Regions from separate parts of the Bacillus arachidis genome, predicted to be linked through region 1. Evidence: riboswitches for the same ligand, from Rfam matches in the RefSeq annotation. Region 1 holds a riboswitch; each other region holds the start of a gene.
What was found. A riboswitch is a leader RNA that binds a small molecule or an ion and turns the genes downstream of it on or off. The one in region 1 is predicted to bind lysine.
Positions count from the first base shown of each region.

Region 1 (3,199 bases):
TCATTCCAATAAAAAAAGCTCAGCAAACATTGTATGTTTGCTGAGCTTTATAACTTAAAGTTCACATTTATCAAGAGGAATTACTTTTGTTTTCTTAGTAAATTTATATCCTAACCACATCGCAAGGAAGAGAGGTAAACCGATGTAAGAAACGAGTACACCATTCCAATCGATAGATTCTCCCATAAATGCACCGTAGTTTTGTCCAAGAATAACAATTACGCAAAGTGCAAATGCGAAGATTGGGCCGAATGGGAACCATTTTGCTTTATAAGGAAGGTCATTTAAATCTTTACCTTGGGCGATGTATGCTTTACGGAAACGATAATGACTGACCGCAATTCCAACCCATGCGATAAAGCCAGACATCCCAGAAGCATTTAATAGCCAAACATATACAACGCCATCACCATATAAAGAGGCTAAGAAAGCTGCGCTTCCAACTAATGAAGTGGCAATCAAGGCGTTTACTGGTACACCACGGCTATCTAGTTTACCTAAAAATTTCGGTGCTTTCCCTTGACGTGCTAAGTCCCAAAGCATACGAGTACAAGCATACATACCAGAGTTACCAGCGGATAAAACTGCAGTTAAAATAACAGCGTTCATAACAGAAGCGGCAAATGCAATTCCTGCTTTTTCAAAAACAAGTGTAAAGGGACTTACTGTTACATCACTAGCTGCAAGACTATCAGTTGTATAAGGGATTAATAGACCGATAACAAGAATTGCTAAGATGTAGAATAATAGTATGCGCCAAAAGATGGAGCGAATTGCTTTTGGAATACTACGTTCTGGATCAGCTGTTTCACCAGCAGCTACACCTAATAATTCAGTTCCTTGGAATGAGAAACCAGCGGCCATAAATACACCGATGATTGCCATGATGCCACCATTAAATGGTGCATCTGCAACCGTGAAGTTTTTAAAACCTACCGCTTCACCACCCATGATGCCGAAAATCATCATAAATCCAACGATTAAAAAGATAATAACAGTTACTACTTTAATAAGAGCGAACCAATACTCGGCTTCACCAAATCCTTTAACAGATAAATAATTTATAAGAAACATAAGAACTAAACAAAGGCCACTCCAAATTAAAGATGGGGTATTTGGAAACCAAAACTTCATAATTAATGTAACTGCTGCTAGTTCAGCTGCAATAGTAATTGCCCAGTTATACCAATAATTCCAGCCGAGTGCAAATCCAAGTGATGGATCGACAAATTTTGTTGCGTATGTGCTAAATGAGCCGGTGACAGGCATATACGCTGCTAATTCAGCTAAACTTGTCATTAAAAAGTAAACCATAATGCCGATTGCTGCGTATGCTAAGAGAGCTCCGCCAGGTCCTGCCGCGTGAATGACACCACCACTAGCAAGAAAGAGCCCGGTACCAATTGTACCGCCGAGAGAAATCATTGTAAGGTGGCGAGATTTTAATCCGCGCCTTAGTTCACCTTTTTCTTGTGTAGATTGTGTTTTAGAGGTAGCTTGATCCGCTATGCTATTCATGTTCAACACTCCTTTTCTTGTAAGATCAGGAAGGAACGGGGGGAAGAAAAATACAAAAAACCGCCAAAGGAATTTGGCGGAACGTTTCACAAATAACCACCCCATCATACCCTTCCGTTAAGATAGCACCCCACGTTTACACGGTATTTTGTAAACGTGACAGTTCTGTTCCTATTCGGAGACAGCCCCAGCTCATACTTCCAGAGAAGAAATACAAACTTCGGCAGCATTTCCTTTTAAACGGAGTCATTAACATTCTCTGTGTCTTATCCGTTTTACTAATAAATGCCGCAACCTCTACCTCATCGGATTGATGAGGATTTATTCATTGCATTGATTTTTAATATATGGCAATTGTAATTAGTTTCTGAAAATATTGCAAGGAATTTTTGTAGGAATATATCAAAAACAATCGGTTATTGTATAGGAAACGTTTTCAAAACTCCGCCCGAACCAACCTACTGAATATGTAAAAAAATGAAGAAAAAATTGTTATACAAATGTTTCGCAAAAAGATATGAAAAATCCTCTAAATATTGAAAGAAAATTCAGAAAAATAAATTCGACATTATTTACGTAAAAGCAATGAGACATGAATGCATGAAGTTTAGAAGCCAAAAAGAAAGTTATGCGAGATACGGTTAAAGCTGTAAGGAAAAGGATTTAAAGAACATAAAAGAAATGAAAAAGGTAAGCAAATTTATTCATTTGCTTACCTTTTTCATTTCATACCATATATCCATTTTGATTTTCTAACATATTCTCTTTTTGTTTTCATTTGGCATAGGGAAGGAAGAGGATCTGACCGCTTCTATCTAAGAGGAAAGGTTTTATGCCGTTTTTTTAAGTTGTATTTTTATTATTTCTGTTTCAAGGTAAAACTCGTTTTGGATCAGCTGAATATCCAGCATTTTGTTTTGCAGATTCAGAATGATTTCGAATTGAAATGAAAAGTGCAATGATAATGACAAGACCTACCGCAATATAGGAAAGAGTAATAATTGTTGGATCTACTTTAAATGACGTAAGCAGCGTCCGGATATTTGTGAAAATAATGAGTCCACCAACGAGTACACCAAGTAAATGTGAAGGAACAATTCGCACTAACCATGCAGCGATTGGAGCTGCGAGAATGCCGCCAAGCATAAGGGCAAATACCCAAAACCAGCTTACTTGTTCCCAGCCTAATGAGATGAAAAATCCAATAGTAGCAGCTAATGATACTGGAAATTCACTTGTATCTACAGAGCCAATGACTTTTCGTGCTTCATTTCCTCGTGCGAGAAGTACTGGTGTAGTGATAGGTCCCCAGCCACCTCCACCAGTTGAATCAACAAAACCAGCAAACAATCCGAGCGGAATAAGTTGCTTAGCAGACATACGTTTATTTGATCGGACAATTTGTTTTTGAATAATAAATCGTAATAAAATATAGATACCTAAAGTAAATAAAAAGAGTGAAATGTAAGGTTTAATTAAATCACCTGGTAAATTGCTTAAAAAACAAGCACCGACAAAAGCGCCAATTGCACCTGGTAATGTGAGTCTGGAAACGGTATATTTATCAACATTTCCAAATCGGATGTGAGATACGCCAGAAGCCGCGGTTGTAACAACTTCCGCTAAATGAACGGATGCGGAAGCAACAGCAGGTGCAATTCCGAACATTAATAATAATGAA
Region 1 is NZ_CP127376.1:2,657,034-2,660,232, reverse strand. It holds gene QRY57_RS15255 (amino acid permease) at 55-1,518, opposite strand; lysine riboswitch at 1,634-1,826, opposite strand; gene QRY57_RS15250 (sulfite exporter TauE/SafE family protein) at 2,389-3,199, opposite strand, start outside.

Region 2 (3,199 bases), 1.8 Mb from region 1:
TAATAAAGATACAGAGTAATTATGTTGTTTTTCTAGATTCAAGCGAGACAAAATATCAAAAATACTTTTTGTATTTTCTTCAATACTCACTGCATCTACAAAATGGACTACATTAGGAGAAACAGTATTCATATATTGAAAATACTGCTTTTGTGGTTCTATAAGCCTTAGATGTTTTTCAAAGTTACTTCGTCTTTGGGTCGTATCATTTTCTTTCCTTTTTCTTAATTCTGTTTCACTTGTAGAAAGATGAATGTAGACACCCGGAAATCCTATCTGTTTCCGTTTCATTTGATTTACATAAAACTCTTTCAAAAACGGTAAAGTTTGTGGAAACTCCCCCTCATAAATCCAGTTATACCAAATGGGCTGAAAGATATCTCCATCAAATAAAACTACATCATACGATTTTAATTTTTCTTGTGCGAGTTGCCATCTTTCAACTTGCCTTTCGAGATACCAATTTTCCGGTTCAGGATTAGGGCGCTGAAATAAGAAATTTACTTCTGGAATCACATAAGCATTGTACAACTCCGCAATCCTTTTACACGTCGTCGTTTTACCAATACCACTGGCACCTTCTAAACAAATTAACGTCATACCGTACCTCCATTTACTAATTACTATGTAATTCTTTTTCCGAAACACGATTTCACTATTACGCTTCAATAGTTTAACACATAAATTAACCGAACTTTTTTTCTAAAAAATGCTCTCTTCTTTTACTAACAAATTGTTCGCTATAGTCTGACTATTACCATATCCATTGACGTATAAAAATACATTTGTTACCCTTGATTATGTTAATTTAATACATAAATCCTCATTCGTATCTCGGTGAGGTAGAGGTTGCAATCATTAAGAGTATCATTTCAGGAGATGTAGTGGCATCGATGAATGAATGGGAAAGGAATGGTTGCCGAAGTAAGACATGCCCACTGTGCATTCTTGCTGGGTCTGCTATTTAATAAATGCAGAACTGTCACAAACAATTTGTTTGTGGAGAGCTATCGAGAGGTATGTCGTGGGTTTCCTATAAGATAGAAAGCACGTAGCGACAATGACACGTGCTTTTTTTGTTTTGTATGAAGCTTACCTTACTTCCTTTTTGGAAGACATACATATCTCCTCGCTTGACTTGGTTATACTAACTTGGGAGGTATTCTTTTATGCAACAAAAAAAATGGGGCTTTTGGGTACTGACAGCATTTGTTGTCGGCAATATGGTTGGCGCTGGTATTTTCATGGTGCCTAGTACATTAGCACAAACAGCAAGCCCACTCGGTGTTACATTAGCTTGGTTAACAACAGGATTTGGTGTTTTAATGCTAGCTCTTGTTTTCGGTAATTTGGCAATTCGTCGTCCTGATTTAACAACAGGACCACAAAGTCATGCATATGCTTTATTCTCATCACCAAAAAAGAAAAAAATGGCTGGTTTCAGCATAGTTTGGGGCTACTGGGTCGCAAACTGGGCAAGTAATGTTGCTATTATTACATCTTTTGCAGGTTATTTATCACTCTTCTTCCCTATTATGAAAGATACACGTATCTTATTTTCAATCGGCTCTTTCGATGTGGAAGTTGGAAAACTGATTACATTCTGCATCTGTTCTTGCTTACTATGGGGAACACATATGATTTTAACAAACGGTGTAAACGGAGCCGGGAAATTAAACTTCCTAGCAACAACAACAAAGGTGACTGGATTCCTTCTATTTATCGTTGTTACTTTGTTTGCATTTCAAGCTTCTAAATTTGGACAATGGTACACACCAATGATTGATAAAGAAGGCGTGTCACATGGACTACTTTCACAAGTAAATTTAGCTGCCCTTACAACACTTTGGGCATTTATCGGTATTGAATCGGCCGTTCTTTTATCAAACCGTGCGAAATCGCCAAAAACGGTAAAACATGCTACTGTAGCTGGCTTATTAATAACTGTTGCCATTTATTTAGGAATTACAATTTTAACAATGGGTGTTCTTCACATTGATAAACTACAAACTTCTGAACGTCCATTAGCTGATGCATTAAATGCTGCAATGGGTCATGGCGGTGGGAAATTAATGGCACTACTTGCCCTTACTTCCCTATTCGGCTCTATCTTAGGCTGGATTTTATTAAGCTCAGAAGTACCGTATCAAGCGGCAAAAGAGGGGTTCTTCCCTTCCTTCTTTGCAAAAACAAATAAAAAAGGGAGTCCTATTTACTCATTACGATTAACAAACATTATGTCACAAGTATTCTTATTCTCAACATTATCAGGGACAATTGCTGAGGCCTATACATTCGTTATTACTGTCTCAACCTTAGCCTACTTAATCCCTTATCTCGTTTCACCGATCTTCCAATTAAAACTTGTTGTAACTGGTGAAACGTATAAAAATGAAATGAGCTCACGAATTATAGATGGTATTGTCGCATTCATTGCCCTTTGCTATGCACTATGGGTTATTAAAACGGGATCCTCAGATATAAAAACATTCCTTCTTGGAATTGGCTTATTTGTAATTGGTTTCGCCTTTTATCCATTAATGAATCGTGATCAAAAAAGAAATAAAAACGAACAAGTTGCTTAAAGCAATTTGTTCGTTTTTATTTTGGTACAAGAAAGAAACCTTTATAATAGATGATAGAGGTGAAAAACATGTCAATTGAAACGCTATGGAGCGATCGCTTTCAAAAACATCTTCAAAACAGCATAATGTATTTTTTCCGGATGATTAGTGGTTTATTGTATAGCTTCATCTTTATCTCGTGTATCGGTGCTTATTATTACGCCAAGTTTTTAAAAACAGCTCCTTCTAAAGGAATCTCATTATTACTCATCACAACTGTACTTACAATCGTTATAACGAGATGTAAGATCCGTACTTTTATCCAAAAGCCTGACGCTGTCTATTTACTGGCACTTGAAGAGAAATTAACACCTTATTTCAAACAATCTCTTTTCTATAATTACGCCATACAGCTTTTCCCATTACTATTTACGTTTCTAATCATTACACCGCTGGCAATACAAACATTACAGACACCTGTTCCATTCTTATGTACGATCTTTTTCATTTTAATGTTAATAAAAGGTTGGAACCTGTATATCAATTGGATATGGCGTGATCAATATAACAGCCAAATCTGGTTCATCATTCGATTCACTTGTAACGCACTGATTCTTTATATGCTCTTTCAGTCC
Region 2 is NZ_CP127376.1:859,554-862,752, reverse strand. It holds gene QRY57_RS06065 (AAA family ATPase) at 1-600, opposite strand, end outside; lysine riboswitch at 836-1,018, shown strand; gene QRY57_RS06060 (amino acid permease) at 1,170-2,585, shown strand; gene QRY57_RS06055 (ABC transporter permease) at 2,654-3,199, shown strand, end outside.
Region 2: it holds a riboswitch for lysine, as region 1 does, so the genes downstream of both, QRY57_RS06060 (amino acid permease) here and QRY57_RS15255 (amino acid permease) in region 1, are expected to answer to the same signal.

Region 3 (3,199 bases), 1.2 Mb from region 1:
AATGTTTTGTACGTAAATAGTTCTTTAATACTTGTTCCTAAATCAGCCATGTTATTTGTTTGGAATAGAACAGGAAATGTGACAAAGTCATTATAAAATCCATAAAACATTGCATTTCCAAATAAAATAAATGACAGCAAAAAGCTTATTCCAATAATAATTCGATTTCGATATTTTGATGCTAATAAAGCTAGACCAAAAAATAAAAGCAATGAAGCAATTGGATTAAACAAAAGCATCATTTCTTCGAAGAAGCTATCAATTTTAATATCGAAGGCTAGCTTGTACACAATATATGTTTTGATCCATAATAAAACGACTGCAACAAGTGCAAATCGTAATTTTGGGAACAAATGTTGTAACATAATATACTCCTCTCCTATACTTATGACAGTTATAGTGATTGTACCTTACTGAATAGAAGTTTCACTATATATACGAACAGCCCTATATGATTATGATTATTATACTATGTGTACTATTATACGAGAACAAAGCGGATTGTGGATGATTTTTGTAATAATCGAGTAGAAAAAGAGAAGTGGGAGAAAATAAAATGAAACTTTAATTCATGGATGCTGATCCATTGATTAAAATAATGGGATGAAAACGTTGCGTAAGGATATGGAGGTTGTAATGAAAAAGTTACTTTGTTTAGCGTTATGTAGTGTTTTTATATTATTTTCTTCTCCAGCAGCGATTGCGGCACAATATGATGTACCTTTAATGGAGGATGCACTCTATTCTGTATTGTTTCCAAAAATAAATGCTGCGATTGAAAAGAATTATGGAAAACTAAAGCCATATGATTGTCCCAAAATCGTGAGTTTAAAAAAAATTTATAGTGGTACATATGTATTTCAAGCTGTAATTGAAGTGACAAAATATGAAGTTAAAAGGGGAAAGGTGCTTCCGCCATTTGAAAAAATAAGAATTACGTTTGATAATGATGAGGGAGAATGGACTGTGAAAAAAATAGATATAAAGCGCTTGCCGAATGATACGAAATTAAATTGTAAAAAATTAATGTAAAAAATTGTTTGACAAATAAATTATTCGTTTGGTATTGTTAATACCAATATAAGCTGTTTGAAAATTAAATAGTATTACCTCATCTACTCTCAAAGGTAGAGGCCGCGATAGGAAAGAGTAAGCTATGGGAGATTTAGTGGAATCTGTGATCATAGATTGAAAGGGACTATTGCCGAAATATAAGATTGACCACATCATTCATATATTGGGACTACATTGAATAAATGTAGTACTGTCATAAAATTTTATTTTATGGAGAGCTATTTGGAGATGTTGATGCGGTTTCTTATTTGAGAAGATAACAACTCGTTTATTTTTTCATGATATATGATTCCTAATAAGAAACGCGTGTGAACATTGTTCCGCGCGTTTTTTGTTTATCCAAAAGCGTGCTGCAATGAATAGAAGACTGGGGTTATAAGTTGTAGAGGGAATAAGGGAGGAATTCAAATGTATTTACACGGCACAAGCCGAATCAATGAGCAAGGACACTTAGAAATTGGAGGATGCGATACAACGCAACTAGCTAAACAATATGGAACACCACTTTATGTATACGATGAGGCTTCTATTCGTGAAAAATGTCACGCGTTTCATCGTGCTTTCCAGGAAAGTGGATTCTCTTATCAAGTAGCGTATGCAAGTAAAGCGTTCTTGTGCATGGAGATGTGCCGAGTAGCTCGTGAAGAAAATATGTCGTTAGATGTTGTTTCTGGCGGTGAATTGTATACTGCTCTGCAGGCGGGCTTTCCTGCATCGCGCATTCATTTTCATGGTAATAATAAGACGGAAGAAGAAATCATAATGGCACTACAAGCAGATATTGGATGCTTTGTAGTAGACAATTTCTTTGAAATGGAAGTATTACATGATTTAGCACAGCAGTATGGAAAAATTGTAAATATATTAATTCGAGTTACACCTGGGGTAGAGGCACATACGCATGAATATATTACAACAGGGCAAGATGATTCGAAATTTGGTTTTGGGGTTTCTACTGGCCAGGCAATGCAGGCAATTCAAATAGCGTTAGGAAAATCAAATTATAATGTGTTAGGCATTCATTCGCATATTGGGTCACAAATTTTTGAAACAGCAGGATTTGTTCGGGCGATTGAAGTATTGTATAACTTTTTAGAAGAAATAAGAGAACAGACTGGTTATGTTGTAACGGTGTTAAACGTCGGTGGAGGTTTTGGGATTCGATATACGGAAGCTGATACACCACTTACACTTGAAACATATGTGCATGCTGTCACTGATGCAGTGAGAGAACAATTTACACGAAATAATTATCCCCTTCCTGAAATATGGATTGAACCAGGTCGTAGTATCGTTGGGGATACGGGAACAACAATTTATACAGTAGGAGCTGTAAAAAATATTCCTGGTATTCGTAAATATGTGTCAGTCGATGGTGGAATGACAGATAATTTAAGACCAGCTTTATATGGAGCGCGTTATGAGGCGATGTTAGCAAATCGAGGGAAAGCAGCGGCTGAAGAAGTTGTTTCGATTGCTGGAAAGTGTTGTGAGAGTGGGGATATGCTTATTTGGGATATAGAATTGCCGCAAGTTGCTCCAGGAGATCTGTTAGCAATTTCTTGTACAGGAGCATATGGATATTCTATGGCGAACAATTATAATCGCATTCGTAGACCAGCTGTAGTATTTGCAAAAGATGGAGCGTCGCAAGTTGTTGTTGAACGTGAAACATATGAAAATATAATTGGGAACGATCGCATACACATAAAAGAGCTTGTGTAATCAATAAGAAGGAGTTGCTTAGACTGAGCAACTCCTTTAAAAAAGAAAAAATATAAAATATATCGGAAAACTAGGATTGAAAAAAATCAGAATTATGATAAAATACAGATACAAAGCTTATCAAGAGAAGCGGAGGGAACTGGCCCTACGAAGCTCAGCAACCTGCTTATGAAAGCAAGGTGCTAAGTCCAGCAAAATGGCATCCATTTTGAAAGATAAGGTAAAATATATTACCGAACAGTCTTTTCGAAATGGAAAAGATTTTTTTTATGAATAAAAAGGGGGGCTGTTCGTGGGAGTACGTGGACATTTTGACGAAGTAGCTGAGAAAATTCAAACGATGCTTGCAGGTATGAAATATGGTTCCATTACAATTGTTGTGCAAGATGGAAAAGTGATT
Region 3 is NZ_CP127376.1:1,441,881-1,445,079, forward strand. It holds gene QRY57_RS08850 (LTA synthase family protein) at 1-365, opposite strand, end outside; gene QRY57_RS08855 (DUF3888 domain-containing protein) at 637-1,032, shown strand; lysine riboswitch at 1,121-1,303, shown strand; gene lysA (diaminopimelate decarboxylase) at 1,483-2,799, shown strand; SAM riboswitch class I at 2,914-3,021, shown strand; gene QRY57_RS08865 (YezD family protein) at 3,092-3,199, shown strand, end outside.
Region 3: it holds a riboswitch for lysine, as region 1 does, so the genes downstream of both, lysA (diaminopimelate decarboxylase) here and QRY57_RS15255 (amino acid permease) in region 1, are expected to answer to the same signal.

Region 4 (3,199 bases), 940 kb from region 1:
GTAATTGCGGATTTGTCTACATAGTTCAAATCCGTCTATATCGGGTAGCATCACATCGAGTAAGATGATATCAAATGGACGGCCTTTAATGAGGTTCAACGTTTCGGCTCCATTTATAGCTGTTGTTATATGCGTGAAGTTTTCTTTCTTTAGTGTAAGTACTAACATATCTAATATGCCTTGTTCATCATCAACTAAAAGGATTTTTTCTGTTCTCATTATGGATCCACCTTTACATGTTTTTCGAATCTGTTAGAAAGATATTTGGAAAATATTTCACATGTAATAGTGTAACATAATACTATTTTGCTAGATGAAAAAATAACAACAAAGAAATATTCCTTGTTGTTATTTTGATAATCAAATTAATTCATTTGTACCATAGGTGCAATTTTTGCCATAAATGATTGATGAAGTGCTTCTACACCATCTACTAAATTAAGGCGATCAATGACAACAGATACTTTAATTTCAGATGTACTTACCATTTTAATATGAATATTTTCATTCTTTAATGTAGAGAACATACTAGCAGCAACACCTGGATTAGATACCATACCAGATCCAACAATTGATACTTTAGCTAGATGATTTTCATATTCTACAGACTCATAGTGAAGTGCTTCTTGATTTTGTTCTAATACTTCTAATGTTTCTCGTAAGTCATTTGAGTGAATTGAGAAAGACAAATGAACAGTACCTTCATTTGTAATACTTTGAATAATAATATCAACATTAATATGGGCTTTAGCTAATGTAGAGAAAACAGTTGAAAGCGATCCTTGTTCTAATCCTTTAATTGTTACGCGTGTAATATTATCTTCAAATGCAATACCCTTAACGATCGATTGTTGTTCCATGTTACATTCTCCCCTTACAATTGTTCCGTTTTCTTGTTCCATACTTGAACGAACTTCTAAAATTACATTATGATTTTTTGCGAATTCAACAGCACGTGGGTGTAGTACACCAGCGCCGAGATTTGCGAGTTCTAACATTTCATCATAAGAAATTTCATCTAATTTATATGCGTCTTTTACAACTCGTGGATCAGTCGTGTATACACCTGTTACGTCTGTGTAAATGTCGCATTTTTTCGCTTTCAGCGCCGTTGCTAATGCAACAGCAGTTGTATCAGAACCACCGCGGCCAAGTGTTGTAATTTCGTTTTCTTCGCTTCGTCCTTGAAAACCAGCGACAATTACAATTGTTCCTTCTTGTAGATGTGATTGAATACGTTCTGTATTAATATCAGTAATCCGTGCGCTACTATGCACAGATTCTGTAGTAATACCAGCTTGCCAACCAGTTAGTGAAATAGCGTCGTACCCTTTTGCTTGCAGTGCAATTGTTAATAAAGAAATGGTAACTTGTTCACCAGTTGTTAAAAGCATATCCATTTCACGTTTACTCGGATTTTCGGTAATAGCGGTAGCAAGTGTAACGAGTTCATCTGTACTTTTTCCCATTGCAGAGACAACTGTAACAACACCGTGTCCTCGTTCATATTCTTCAATAATTAAATTTGCTACATGTTGAATGCGCTGAATACTTCCAACAGAAGTACCACCGAATTTTTGAACAATCGTTTCCATTACAAATTCCTTCTTTCATCCATTTTTATTAATTGATCAGGAAAGGTGTAAAAACATATAAAAGAGATGTATAAGTCCCTAAATATTCCTGTAGTTACCGGAAAGAAAAACAAAAAAACACCATCTCAAATAAGTGAGGATGGTGCTGTTACAGGAAAAGGGAAACAGAAAAAGGAGCTAATAAAAAAACCGCCAAAAAAGAATATCATATAAAGCATGATATCTCTTTTTTGTAGATAGCTCTTCATATATACACGTCTGTATATATGACAGTTCTGTTTCTATTCGAAAACAGCCCCAATTGATAAATGCAGAGAAACTTATCAATTTCGGCAATACTTCCTTTCTTCTAAACTCATTGACATCTCTGTGTCTCCTCTAGAATACTTATAAGCACTGCAACCTCTATCTCACGTTTTGGGCGAGAGTGTTTGGTTTATGAAGTTATTTGGTAACATTTGTTTTATAATAATTAAAATATTTTAGGAAATCAAGTGCTTTAATAATATTTTGAAAATTAAGTATATTCATTTTCGGTTATATGGTTTATGTATACTGGCATAATTGAATTGTTCGGTGTAAGTAGATGATTAGAAATATGTTGGAAACTATTGGGAGGTAAGGGGTGATAGTGGTTCTATATAGTTGTTTTATTGCCCCTATATCAATTATACAGTGTAGTTCTGTATAGTATATTTTATGAATTGAATTTAGTATAAATCGAAATATTAGTAGTTTACATATCTAAAGACTTAATTATTAGAAAAAAGAGAAAATTAAATGTATAATAAAAGGAAAAAGAAGGAAGATGTTTAAAGGAAGGGGATACATATGCAAGGAGAGGTGCAAACAGAAAATAAGGGGAGTTATGTAAGTAATTTATTGTTGCCTGTTACAAAATCACGCCATTTTACTTTCTTATGGATCGGGCAACTTCTTTCCGTTCTAGGAAGTTCTATTACAATGGTAATTCTTCCAGTAGTCGTATATACATTGACTGGATCAACAGTTGTTATGGGAACGACGATGGCTATGTATATGCTACCGAATATTCTTGTCTTACCGTTTTCGGGGTTAATCGTTGATCGTATAAATCGAGTTAAGCTAATGTTATTTACCGATATTGTTCGATGCATATTGATGATAACCCTTGCGGTGCTTATGTTTACAGATACTTTAACAATCACGATTTTATATGTGCTAGTGGCAATATATGGACTAATGGATGGGTTATTTCAACCGGCATATGCAGCAGTGAGAGCAAGGGTCTTTGTACCGGAAATTCGGAATGCGGCTAACGCATTAACACAAATGAGTAATCAAGGTGTTCGTTTAATAGGTCCAGCGCTTGGTGGTCTTATTGTTTCGGTTGCATCAGCGGGAATTGGGTTTGGTTTAGATGCATTGACTTATTTGTTGTCTTTTATTTGTTTATTGTTTTTAAAAGATGTAACAGCTAAAAAAGTACAGGAACAAACAAATCAAAAAATGAATTTCAAAAAAGATTTTACAGAAGGGATTGTTGTATTAAAAAGCCATCCATGGCTTTGGATTACAATTTTAGCATTTTCATTTATTAATATTTGCCACGCAGGAATTATCGT
Region 4 is NZ_CP127376.1:1,712,484-1,715,682, forward strand. It holds gene QRY57_RS10245 (response regulator transcription factor) at 1-219, opposite strand, end outside; gene QRY57_RS10250 (aspartate kinase) at 366-1,595, opposite strand; lysine riboswitch at 1,825-2,011, opposite strand; gene QRY57_RS10255 (MFS transporter) at 2,427-3,199, shown strand, end outside.
Region 4: it holds a riboswitch for lysine, as region 1 does, so the genes downstream of both, QRY57_RS10250 (aspartate kinase) here and QRY57_RS15255 (amino acid permease) in region 1, are expected to answer to the same signal.